Linked DNA regions of uncultured Dysgonomonas sp.. The protein of the gene in region 2 interacts with the protein of the main gene of each other region in a pairwise test. Links are inferred from orthologs where the notes say so. Each region holds a gene or a part of one and is shown on either strand. Other genes may lie near its edges.

The links.
Region 1: the proteins of ruvC (region 2) and ruvA interact in binary tests that used the Escherichia coli proteins (3 or more experiments, as listed by UniProt). The link is inferred for uncultured Dysgonomonas sp. from one-to-one orthologs.

What each region holds. Positions count from the first base shown.
Region 1 is NZ_LT599032.1:802,189-807,819, reverse strand. Bases 842-3,660 are described here. They hold ruvA (Holliday junction branch migration protein RuvA), read left to right. Parts: upstream 842-1,869; coding sequence 1,870-2,451; downstream 2,452-3,660. Other genes in these bases: sprA (cell surface protein SprA), read left to right, coding at 2,629-3,660; QZL88_RS03505 (nitroreductase family protein), read right to left, coding at 1,052-1,690; QZL88_RS03510 (M3 family metallopeptidase), read right to left, coding at 842-943. In the rest of the region: more of QZL88_RS03510, read right to left, coding at 1-841; more of sprA, read left to right, coding at 3,661-5,631. UniProt on the Escherichia coli protein: The RuvA-RuvB-RuvC complex processes Holliday junction (HJ) DNA during genetic recombination and DNA repair.
Region 2 is NZ_LT599032.1:4,025,197-4,030,998, forward strand. What follows is about bases 1,191-4,180. They hold ruvC (crossover junction endodeoxyribonuclease RuvC), read right to left. Parts: upstream 2,973-4,180; coding sequence 2,409-2,972; downstream 1,191-2,408. Other genes in these bases: QZL88_RS16520 (hypothetical protein), read right to left, coding at 1,191-1,626; lipB (lipoyl(octanoyl) transferase LipB), read right to left, coding at 1,731-2,399; QZL88_RS16535 (DUF4286 family protein), read right to left, coding at 2,972-3,280; QZL88_RS16540 (DUF5009 domain-containing protein), read left to right, coding at 4,027-4,180. Also shown: QZL88_RS16515 (UDP-2,3-diacylglucosamine diphosphatase), read right to left, coding at 1-607; more of QZL88_RS16520, read right to left, coding at 706-1,190; more of QZL88_RS16540, read left to right, coding at 4,181-5,211; QZL88_RS16545 (energy transducer TonB), read left to right, coding at 5,276-5,802.

The DNA.
Region 1 (5,631 bases), 3.2 Mb from region 2 along the record:
CATATACGTGCTTCTTATCCTTAGCCATTTTGTTTCGTAATACATAAGTTGCATAATCGGAATAACCCAGCAGATTGGCGATTTCCATACGGGTTTTGGCTATTTCTTTTACATTTTCCTGATTATCGAATTCACCGCCTGCAGCACATTGGGTTGTATAGGCCTTATATAGCTTTTCCCTGAGGTCGCGGCGTGAAGAGTATTTCATGAATGCGATATAGCTTGGGGCCGATAGGTCAAATAACCATCCTTCTTTATTCTTAGACTTGGCTTTCGCTTCAGCTGCATCTAAAGCTATTTTAGGAAGTCCGGCAAGATCAGCTTTATCGGTCAGCAACATTTCGAATTTGTTGTTCTCTTTCAACGCATTTTGTCCGAAAGTCAGAGTTAATTGGCTCAATTTAGAAGATAATTCTTTATAGGTATCCCTGTCCTTACCAGTGAGTGTAGCACCTCTGTTTTCGAATCCCTGGTATGTCTTTTCCACCAGGCGGATCTGCTCAGGATTAAGATTGGATTCGAACCGTTTGTCATATACAGCTTTCACTTTCTGAAACAGCCCTTCGTTCAGGTTGATTTCATTCGAGTGTGCCGAAAGCTTCGGTTGTACCCGTTGGGCTATTTGCAGCATTTCGTCATTGCTTTCCGCACTTAGCAGATTGAAGAACACTGATGTAACACGGGACAGAAGTTTTCCTGATTCCTCCAGCGGTACTATTGTATTCTCAAAAGTAGGGACAGCCCTGATCATCACTATCTTGTTTATCTCCATAGTGTGGTCTTTAATACCTTTCTCTATGGCAGGTTCGTAATGTTCGTTTTTTATCTTATCGAACGGGGGAGTATCGTAAGGCGTTTTATACGCCGAAAAGAACGGGTTTTGAGCTTGAATTGTTGTCATCGCTATTATTAATAATAAAATAGATAATATGAGTTTTTTCATATAAATCAGGGTTTTTAAAGTTAATAAGTAATAGATAGAATGAAATGATATATTTTCGATTCTTAACTCTATGAACTGTTATATCTTATAATTTGTTCATCTTAAATATTATTTCCATTGAGTAACTTCATCTACAGAAAAACGTACCGTATCTTTACCTTCTTCGTCAGCTTTCCCTATAGATAAAAGTAATATGGGAATATATCGTTTCGGATCAAGTTCAAAGGCTTCAGTCAGTTCTTTACGCAAAAAACCACCTATAGGATTAGTGTCATATCCGTAATTTTTGGCAGCAAGCATCAGTTGCATTGTCACAAATCCACAATCGAGCAGAATGGAATTTCTTAGCCTATCTTCTGTGTAACTTGCACCATAACTAGTCATGATCTCCAACATTTTGTTTTTATGTTCCTGTGTCATTAAGTCATATTCCACATTGGCCGACAGTATTTTATCGGCAGATGAATAATTGTCCATGTCGCCATAGATGGCTATTATAGCAGACGAGGTTTCCCATTGCAGCTGATTAAACATCATATATGGCCTTATCAATTCTTTGCCTTCTTTGCTGTCGAAGATGAAAAAACGCCAGGGTTGTAGGTTGAATGAGGAGGGCGCAGTCATTGCATCTTGCAGGATATCGGATATTTCCTCTTTACTGATTTTTATCGACGGATCATATTTTCTGATTGAAGTGCGTTGTGTAAACAGATTGTTGGACTGAATCTTAACTTTCTTTAATTGCATAGTTCTCTTTTCGAATTAATAGACTAAGACAAAGGTATAAAAACTAATCTAAAAACTTTATCTTTGCCCATTAAATAAGATAATTGCGGGGATTGAAGGGCTTGAAAAAGTTCTCTTGCAGGATATACTTTTTTTTATGTTTTTTCGTTATTAATTAACTAGTGTAATATAATAGAGTTATGATTGACTATATAAAAGGTGAAATCACGGAATTAACCCCGGCCTCAGTCACCCTTGAAACCTATGGCGTAGGATATTTTATAAGTATATCGTTGAATACATATTCAAACCTGACAGGTAAGAAAAGTGCACAACTATTTATTTACGAAGCTATAAGAGAAGATGCTCACCAATTATTCGGTTTCTTTGACAAACAGGAACGCGAACTTTTTATGTTATTAATAAGTGTTTCGGGTATCGGAGCCAGTACCGGGCGTATGATATTGTCTTCGATGAACACACAGGAGCTTGCAAACGTTATTGCTTCAGGAAATTCTGATATGTTGAAAACCGTGAAAGGTATTGGTCTGAAGACGGCACAACGTGTGATAGTGGATCTGAAGGATAAGATAAAAGTAAGTGGGATAGAGCAGGTTGATATGTTTGCATCGGGACATCCGTCGGGGGAAGAAGCAGTCGCAGCATTAGTTATGCTTGGGTTTACTCAGCAGGCATCTCAAAAAGTTGTGGCTAAAATTCTAAAGGACAAAGCTGATAGTACAGTCGAACAGATTATAAAGACAGCATTGAAAATGTTGTGATCAGCTGGGCATTTTATAGTAAGTATAATAATTGCAGCTGGTTTATCCATAGAATGAAGTAATAGACGGTAGAAGATAATTTGATGATACATTTTTAATCTGACTAATTGTTATATTTTTAACTTAACCAGGCACTAAATAGGTTTGCAACCTTATTATCGATTATTTATTTTAGAGTTGAAAAAATATATAAAATATTTATTTGTAGCTACGCTCCTCATAAGTTCTGTGAGTTTGTTTTCTGGTATCACCGGTAAGACAGATTCCTTTTTTGCTTACGCTGACGAACTGCAATCACAGGATACAGTGCCTCGTTATCCTGTAAAGAAAACGCAGATAACTACATATAAGGATCTAAAAGATAATCCTCCTGCCGATCTCAAAACACCCTCTAATATTGAGACGTCGGTAGAATATGACCCCAATACAAAACTATACATTTTTCGCACCAGAGTAGGTGACCAGGAGATATCGACACCTTTTTCACTTACCCCTAAAGAATATATGGACTATACGTTGAAACGTTCAATGTCTAGCTATTTTAAGGGAAAGAATGTGGAAACCTACGACAATAAGGACGAAAAAGACGAATTCTCACTGAAGGATATAAAACTGGATATCGGCCCTGCCGAAAAGCTCTTTGGTCCCGGAGGAGTAAAGGTACGGACACAGGGATATGTAGAGGCTACAATGGGAGTCAAGCATACAAGTACCGACAATCCTACCCTGTCGGAACGTAACAGAAGTAAGACTGCCTTTGAGTTTAATGAAGATATACAGATGAATGTAACGGCATCTGTAGGCGATAAGATCAATTTCGATATGAATTATGATACAAAAGCATTATTCGATTTTGACTCTAAAAAACTAAAATTGGCATATGAGGGAAAGGAAGATGAGATAATAAAACGCATCGAAGCCGGAAACGTAAGCATGGCAACGACCAACTCCCTCATTAATGGAGGAACATCTCTTTTCGGTATCAATACGGAACTACAGTTTGGTAAATTGCGTGTCAATATGGTAGTATCGCAACAAGAGTCCGAATCTCAAACTACAAGTTCGAAGGGTGGTATCCAAACCAATGAGTACGAATTCAAAGCTGACCAATACGATGCCAACAGACATTTCTTCATATCCAACTATTTTCGTGACAATTATGATAAGGCTATGTCTAAACTGCCTTTTATTCAGTCGCCTGTCAATATTACCAATATTGAAGTATGGGTGACAAACAAGAGGGGGGATTATACACAATCCCGTAACATAGTTGCATTTGCCGATATAGGTGAACATACAAAAATCAAGAATAATAAATGGATTGCCGCCGGAGGAAAACCGGATAATCCGGATAATGATGCAAATGATCTTTACGCTACAATTAAAAGGGACAAACCTAAAGCGAGAGACAAATCTCAGGTTACAGCCGAATTTAGCGGATATATAGAAAGCGGCCTCGATTATGAAAAAATAGAGAGTGCCCGGTTGCTGACTCAGGCTGAATATACTTTTAATCCGCAATTGGGTTATATATCGCTTACCTCGGCTCTGCAAGCCGATGAAGTGCTTGCAGTAGCTTATACATACAGAGCCAACGGCAAAGATTACAAGGTGGGTGAACTGGCGACTGACATTGTGGATAAATATGATTCAGGTAATCCGAAATCCGGGGCATTGTTTGTAAAGCTGATAAAGCCTGTCTCTCTTTCTCCTCGTTCCTACACTTGGGATATGATGATGAAGAACGTATATAAGGTAAGTGATAATGCTGTTCAGCAAGACCATTTCATGTTGAATATATCTTATCAGTCAGACACTATAGGTACTTATATAAATTACATTCCGGAAGGTAATATCAGGAACGAACTACTGTTGAGAGTAATGAATCTCGACAGGCTCGATTCCCGCAACAATGAAGTAACAAATAAAGAAGGTACTAAAGGGGATGGTATCTTCGACTTTGTAGAAGGATATACCGTTAAGTCGCAGAACGGACGTGTTTTCTTCCCTGTGGTCGAGCCTTTTGGATCTCATCTGAGACAGAAGATAGGAAATAATACCATTGCCGATAAATACGTCTATCAGGAGCTATACGACTCTACATTGACTGTTGCTCAGCAAATTGCAGAGAAGAATAAATTCAAAATATCAGGTTCATATCGTGGATCAGGTTCCAGTAATGCAGAGATAGACCTTAACGCCACTAATATACCTCAGGGCTCTGTGAGATTAACAGCTGCCGGAGCCACTCTGGTTGAGGGTGTAGATTATATAGTCGATTATATTGCAGGAAGGGTTACTATTATCAACCAAAATTTGCTGGACTCCAATACACCGATTCAGGTTTCTTCCGAGGGAAGAACCTTTAATATGCAACGTAAAACCTTACTGGGGCTTAATCTGAGTTACGATATTTCAAAGAATTTCAATATTGGAGGTACTATCATGCACTACTATGAGAAACCCCTTACAATGAAAACTCAGATTGGTGACGAATCTGTGAAAAATACGCTGTGGGGGCTGAACACATCCTATAAAACGGAATCGATGTGGCTGACAAATCTTGTAGATAAATTGCCATTTGTAGAAGCGACCCAGCCATCTCAGATTTCGTTCAATGCCGAGTTTGCCCAGATGATCCCCGGACATTATCAGAGTAAAGAAGCAGGAGGATATTCTTATCTGGATGATTTCGAATCATCGCAATCGCGGATAGATGTGAAAAATCCGTATGCATGGACTTTGGCTTCTACTCCTCAGGATGCTAAGGGTAAGGATAATAAGGTATTATTTGAAGAGGCGAAATTGAGTAACCAGATAGAGTATGGAATGAACCGGGCTATGTTATCGTGGTTTATGATAGACAATCTTTTTACCCGTAAAGGCTCATCTCTGACACCTAATCATATAAAAAATGATCAGGACCAATTATCCAACCACTTTGTACGGGAGATCAATATGTACGAGATTTATCCGAATAAGGATGTTCCTTATAATGAATCGGCGACTCTCCCTGCATTGAATCTGTCTTTCTATCCTAATGAGAGAGGGCCTTATAATCTGGATGCAACAAATATAGATTCGGACGGAAAGCTGAGAGATCCGGAAACCCGTTGGGGAGGGATTACCCGCCGTATGGATGTACGTGATTTTGAAGCGTCGAATGTAGAGTATATAGAA
Region 2 (5,802 bases):
CGCAGATAACGCCATCACATTTTTTCTTCCGCGCTATTTCTACAATGTGCTTCTCGTAGTCGCTGATATAGGAAACGGATGCTTTTACCCTTTTCTTTACCTCACGTGAAAGTGAATAATAAGGCAAGCCTTTCTTCAGGCGTCTGTTGTTATAATATTTATTTACCCACATCAGGAGTGTATAACCTACATCGCCGATTTTCGACAGCCAGCTGTAACGGCTGGTAACCATATCGAATACGTCGCCGTGTATTACATAGAAACGCTTGCCATTGCTTGTATGTATGTAATCTTTTACAATCTTTATATTCTGGAACTGGAGAGGCAGGATACGATCGAGAAAGTCATCGTGATTTCCTCTCAGGTAGATGATTTTCGTATCGTGTTGAATATCCAGTAATAGTTTTATAAAGTTGCTGTGGCGTTTCTTCCATTTAGCTTTCTTTCCGCGCATGAGCTGCCATCCGTCTATGATGTCCCCGCACAGGATGAGCGTGTCACATGTATTTTCTTTCAAATACTTTGTTGCTTCTTTTGCTTTCGACCATTTCGAACCTAAATGTATGTCCGATAAAACGATGGTCTTGTGATGTTTTTTTTGATTCATATCTATTCTTTTTTATCGTTAACAAAAGAATAAATATATTGTGACAGCTATGTTAAGGTCTTATGAATAAACCGTTAAGCGGGTTGTTTTCCTGTTATTTAGGGTTGCGATACTTTGTCCGCTTCGGGAACTGATACAGGCATATAGTTTCTCAGGTATAAATCTTTGATTATACCGTCGGCTACACCGATTATCGGGGTTTCTATAACCAGGGCCCGTGCCAGTTTCATTATACGCAGGTATATATCGATGGCTGGAAGCAGAACGTCAGCCCGGTTGAGGTTTATATTATATTTAAGGAGACGTTCCTCATAAGTCATCTTTCTCAGCTTACACGAAAAACTAACGAGTTCTTCACGTCTTATACGTCCACAGCGGCGAAGCAGGGAATCGAGTTTATTGATGTTCCCTCCTGAACCAATCAGAGATACTTTTACAAAATCTTTGCAGTATTCGGCAAGCCAGTCTTTCATTCTTTCCCATTCGGCTCTTTCCTCTTCTTGAGATAAATTGCGTAAGGTCCCCAGTCTGAATCCCTCTGTGGCTATCTCTTTATTCTGATGGAATATAACCATTTCTGTACTGCCGCCACCTACATCTGTGTATATATACGCCCTGTTTTCTTCCAAAAGTTCGTCTATACTGTTGGTCAGGATAAAACGGGCTTCTTCTTTGCTGTCCACTATCTCGATTTCTATACCCGATTTGGCATATACATAATCGAGTACTTCATTTGCATTTGTAGCTTCCCTGATGGCCGATGTAGCGCAGATACGCCACTTTTCCACATCGTTTACCTGAATCAGACCATGGAAAGCCTGCATGAGTATAGCGAGTTTTTCTTTTTTCTGTTCACTGATCAGTCCGGTAGAGAATGTGTCTTCTCCTAGTTTTAGGGGTATGCGTATCAGGGAATCTTTTTTGAAGATTGCTTTGCCGTGATAGTCGAGTACATCCGTAATCAGCAGACGTACCGAGTTGGAGCCTATGTCGATGGCTCCCAATCGTTTTATATCCATCTCTATACATTTTTTGTTTCGTCAAAAGTATGAGAAGGTGATTACGAAACGATTAAGTCACGGTTAAGTTTGGGGTGGGGAAACTAAAATTCGTTAAACAGTTATTAAACAATCTTTTCAATGAAGATCTCTTCAAACAGCTTCTTCGCTTTTACCTTTACTTCTTCCATGTTTACTTTGTATCCCAGCTCTTTTTCCATTGAGGTAACTCCTTTATCAATAAAACCACAGGGATTAATGAGTGAGAAAAAAGATAAATCGGTATTTACATTCAGTGCAAATCCGTGCATAGTCACAAAGCGGCTGCTGCGTACTCCAATAGCGGCTATCTTCCTCGTTTTTGAAGGCGTGGTTGTATCCAGCCATACACCTGCGGCACCATTAAGGCGTTCGGATTGAATATTATAAGATTGAAGAAGCCGGATAATAATTTCTTCTACGTTAAAGATATATTGGCGAAGACCGATACCATAAGACTCCAGATCGAATATCGGATAACCTACAAGTTGTCCCGGACCATGATAGGTGATGTCACCACCCCTGTCTATTTGGAAAAGTGATACTCCTTTTTCTTTTAGGTAACTTTCCTGAAAGAGTAAATTCTCCTGTTTGCCATGTTTGCCAATTGTGATAGTATGGGGATGTTCGCAAAACAGTAGATGATTATTAGTCTGAATTCCTTTATCCTTGCAGTTTAAAGCCTCTGCGAATAGTTGTTGCTGGTAATCCCATGCAACGCCGTATTCTATTGTTTTCAGGTCTTCGTATATCATATGAGTTGTCTATTTTTTTACTTTTGACGGATTTTTATTTATATAATCTTTCCAACTTGTAAATTTTACTTCCTGAGAAGGGTTGTTTGTTTGAAAAAAATGGCAAACAGCAGCGGCTAATCCGTCGGTAGCATCCATCTGCGGTAGCATATTCTCATTGGGGATTTTCAAAAAGTTTTGTAACATATAGGCAACCTGCTCTTTAGCTGCCCTTCCGTTTCCGGTAATCGACATCTTTATTTTCAATGGGGCATATTCAAAAATAGGAATATCACGGGATAAGGCAGCAGCCATAGCTACACCCTGCGCACGGCCGAGCTTGAGCATACTTTGCACATTCTTTCCAAAAAAGGGAGCCTCGATAGCCAGCTCGTCAGGCAGAAATTCATCAATCAGGCCGATTATCCGTTCAAAGATACGGCGAAGTTTGAGATAGTGGTCATCATACTTGCTTAATTGGAGTATACCCATTGCCAGCATTTCGGGCTTGTTATTCACCACCCTTAAAACACCATATCCCATTACCTGAGTCCCGGGGTCAATACCCAGAATGATCCGTTCCTTTTCTATCATTATAGTTCTATTTCTTCGAGTAATGTAACAAATCCCAGAGTTTTATTCCCGAAGCGTATCGTAATTTCTTTTTGCAAAGCCAGGCCTTCAGTTTCGAACCAGTGGTTGAGTGTGTCTACATTTTTTACTTTGAATTGCAAGGAATAACTGCTGCCGCTTTCTTCATGTTGTGCATGAATACGGGCGAATCGCGGTTCATGGAGGAATCCGCTGGTAGCAGCTTTCGGGATATATGTTTCTTTCATGTAGCTAATGTAATCGCCGCAAACATCGTCTTCTACATGAAAAGTGGTATTGAATATTATCATTTGTAAGTTTATTATATTTATAACAAAAGTACGAAAAGTTTATCTATATATAGATGATAGCTCTTTGAAGTATTGATAGACCCCCACCATTGACTACACTTCGTTCTGTCGAACGTTGTTTCTCCCCAAGGGGTAGGGCTGGAAAGTTTTAATTTTTTTAGTTAAATGATGGGTACAAATAAAATTATTACACTGAGTTTCTCTGAGAAGACACTGAGATATATTGAGAGAATATACCCGCTCGCGCAGACGTCCTGTGTTGTTAAGAAAGGTATTTGTTACACTGAGAAACGAGATGTTTCACTCCGTTCAACATGACAAAGAGGATATAAGAATTCAGAACTTAACAGCCTACCCCTTGGGGAGGCTACAGGGAGGGTAGAAATAATAAGTAAAAAAGTGTAACCTTTGTTACCTTTTAATTAAAAATGGTCAACGAATACTAAAATAATAAGATGAAAATGATGAAAATTCTGTCAGATGTGTCAGGTTTTGGCTAAACGTAGTTAATAAATGTGAATTCGGTAATAAGTTATGAGTTATAAATCATGAATTGGACTTTACACCTTAACATCTCTCGTGAAAATACTGTTTGTTGCTAACTGTAAATCACTTATGCGATAGCCAACGCTAACGGCTAATAGCTAAAAGCTGAAATATGTGTAACCTTTGTTACCTTTTAGTAATGTTATCCTTTTATTTCTGAAATTATCCTTATTTTTATAAACATATAAATCAAATACCATATGGATTCCTCTCTTATAGCAAAACCTGTACGGGTAGCCTCGATAGATATATTCAGGGCTTTGACGATGTTTTTTATGATTTTTGTCAACGATTTCTGGTCTGTATCGGGTGTTCCCCATTGGCTGGAACATGCGGCGGCTTCGGAAGATATGCTGGGCTTTTCGGATGTCGTATTTCCTTCTTTCCTTTTTATATTGGGTATGTCTATACCTCTGGCTATGGAGAGCCGGATGAAGAAAGGTGAGACGAAAAAACAGATCTTATGGCATATAGTCGTGCGCTCGGTGGCATTGTTGGCTATGGGACTCTTTACCGTAAATCTGGAATCGGGTGTAGCGGATGAGACGGGTATAAGTAAACCTGTCTTTACGATATTAACATTGTTTGGTTTCTTTCTTATTTGGAACGTTTATCCAAAACAGGGAGGCGGTAAAAAGCATCTGTTTACAGCCTTGAAAGTTTTGGGGGTTATTATACTTGGTGTATTGGCAGTAATCTACAGAGATGGAGAGGGTGGATTGTTCCAGATCCGCTGGTGGGGGATTTTAGGGCTTATCGGCTGGACATATTTACTGTGTGCAATCATTTACCTGTTTTTATACAAGAACCGAATGTATTTGTGGATTGCAGGTGTGTTGTTTATATTGTTATGTGTGGCCGGATCTAATCACTGGTTAGGATTCTTCCATGAGATAATCCCGGGGAATGGTTGTTTCCATGCATTTACAATGGGAGGTGTGTTACTTATGTTACTTTTTAAACGTCCTGAAACAGAAGTTAGCGGGAACCGTAAGTTAGTCATAACTTTCGTCGCAGGTATTGGGACTCTGTTGCTTGGATTCCTATCGCATTCATTCTGGATTATATCTAAGATACAGGCTACGCCGACATGGTTGTTTTTGTGTTTGGGAATATCCCTTCTGACATATGCTTTTATATACTGGCTCACCGATATGCAAGGGAAAGCATCGTGGTTTGATATTATAAAGCCTGCAGGAACAGCTACCTTGACCTGTTATTTGCTGCCATATTTATTATATTCGATTTTTACATTGATAAATCTGCAATTACCGGAAGCCTTGTTGGTTAGTCCGGTCGGATTATTGAAGTGTGCTGTATTTTCATTGCTGACTATCGGGCTTACTGCATTGCTGGTGAAGGTTGGAGTGAAACTGAAAATATAGGATTCTTTTTGTGGATTTTTGTATTGTAGTTTATCTATATAGAGTAACTCATATTAGATAAGCTATGAAGAGAGCATTATTATTTTTTCTTTTATCAGTAACCATCTTTTCTAATGCGCAGGAGGGGAGTTTGGGTAAAGACAATATATATATTGCTGTGGATATTATGCCCCGGTTTCCCGGAGGGGAGCAAGAGATGTATAAATTTATGAAGGAAAGACAGAAGTATCCGGAATCGGCTATAAAGGCTAATATTGAAGGCCGGATTATTGCCAGATTTACAATAAAAACTGATGGTAGTATAACGAATATACATATTGTCAGAGGTATTCATCCCGACTGTGACAGTTTAGTTGTGGATATAATAAAGGCGATGCCTAAATGGGAATGGGGAAAAGATGTAAAAAATATTAAGGATACAGATTTTACACTTCCTGTTATTTTTCGTCTGCCAATAGAAGGTATTGCAGATGGTGAGTCCATACTATTTATAGCAGATCAAATGCCGTCTTATCCCGGAGGGGAACAGGCAATGTTTGAGTTTATAAGAGATAATCTGAAATGGTTGGATGATGGAACTGATTTTCAAGG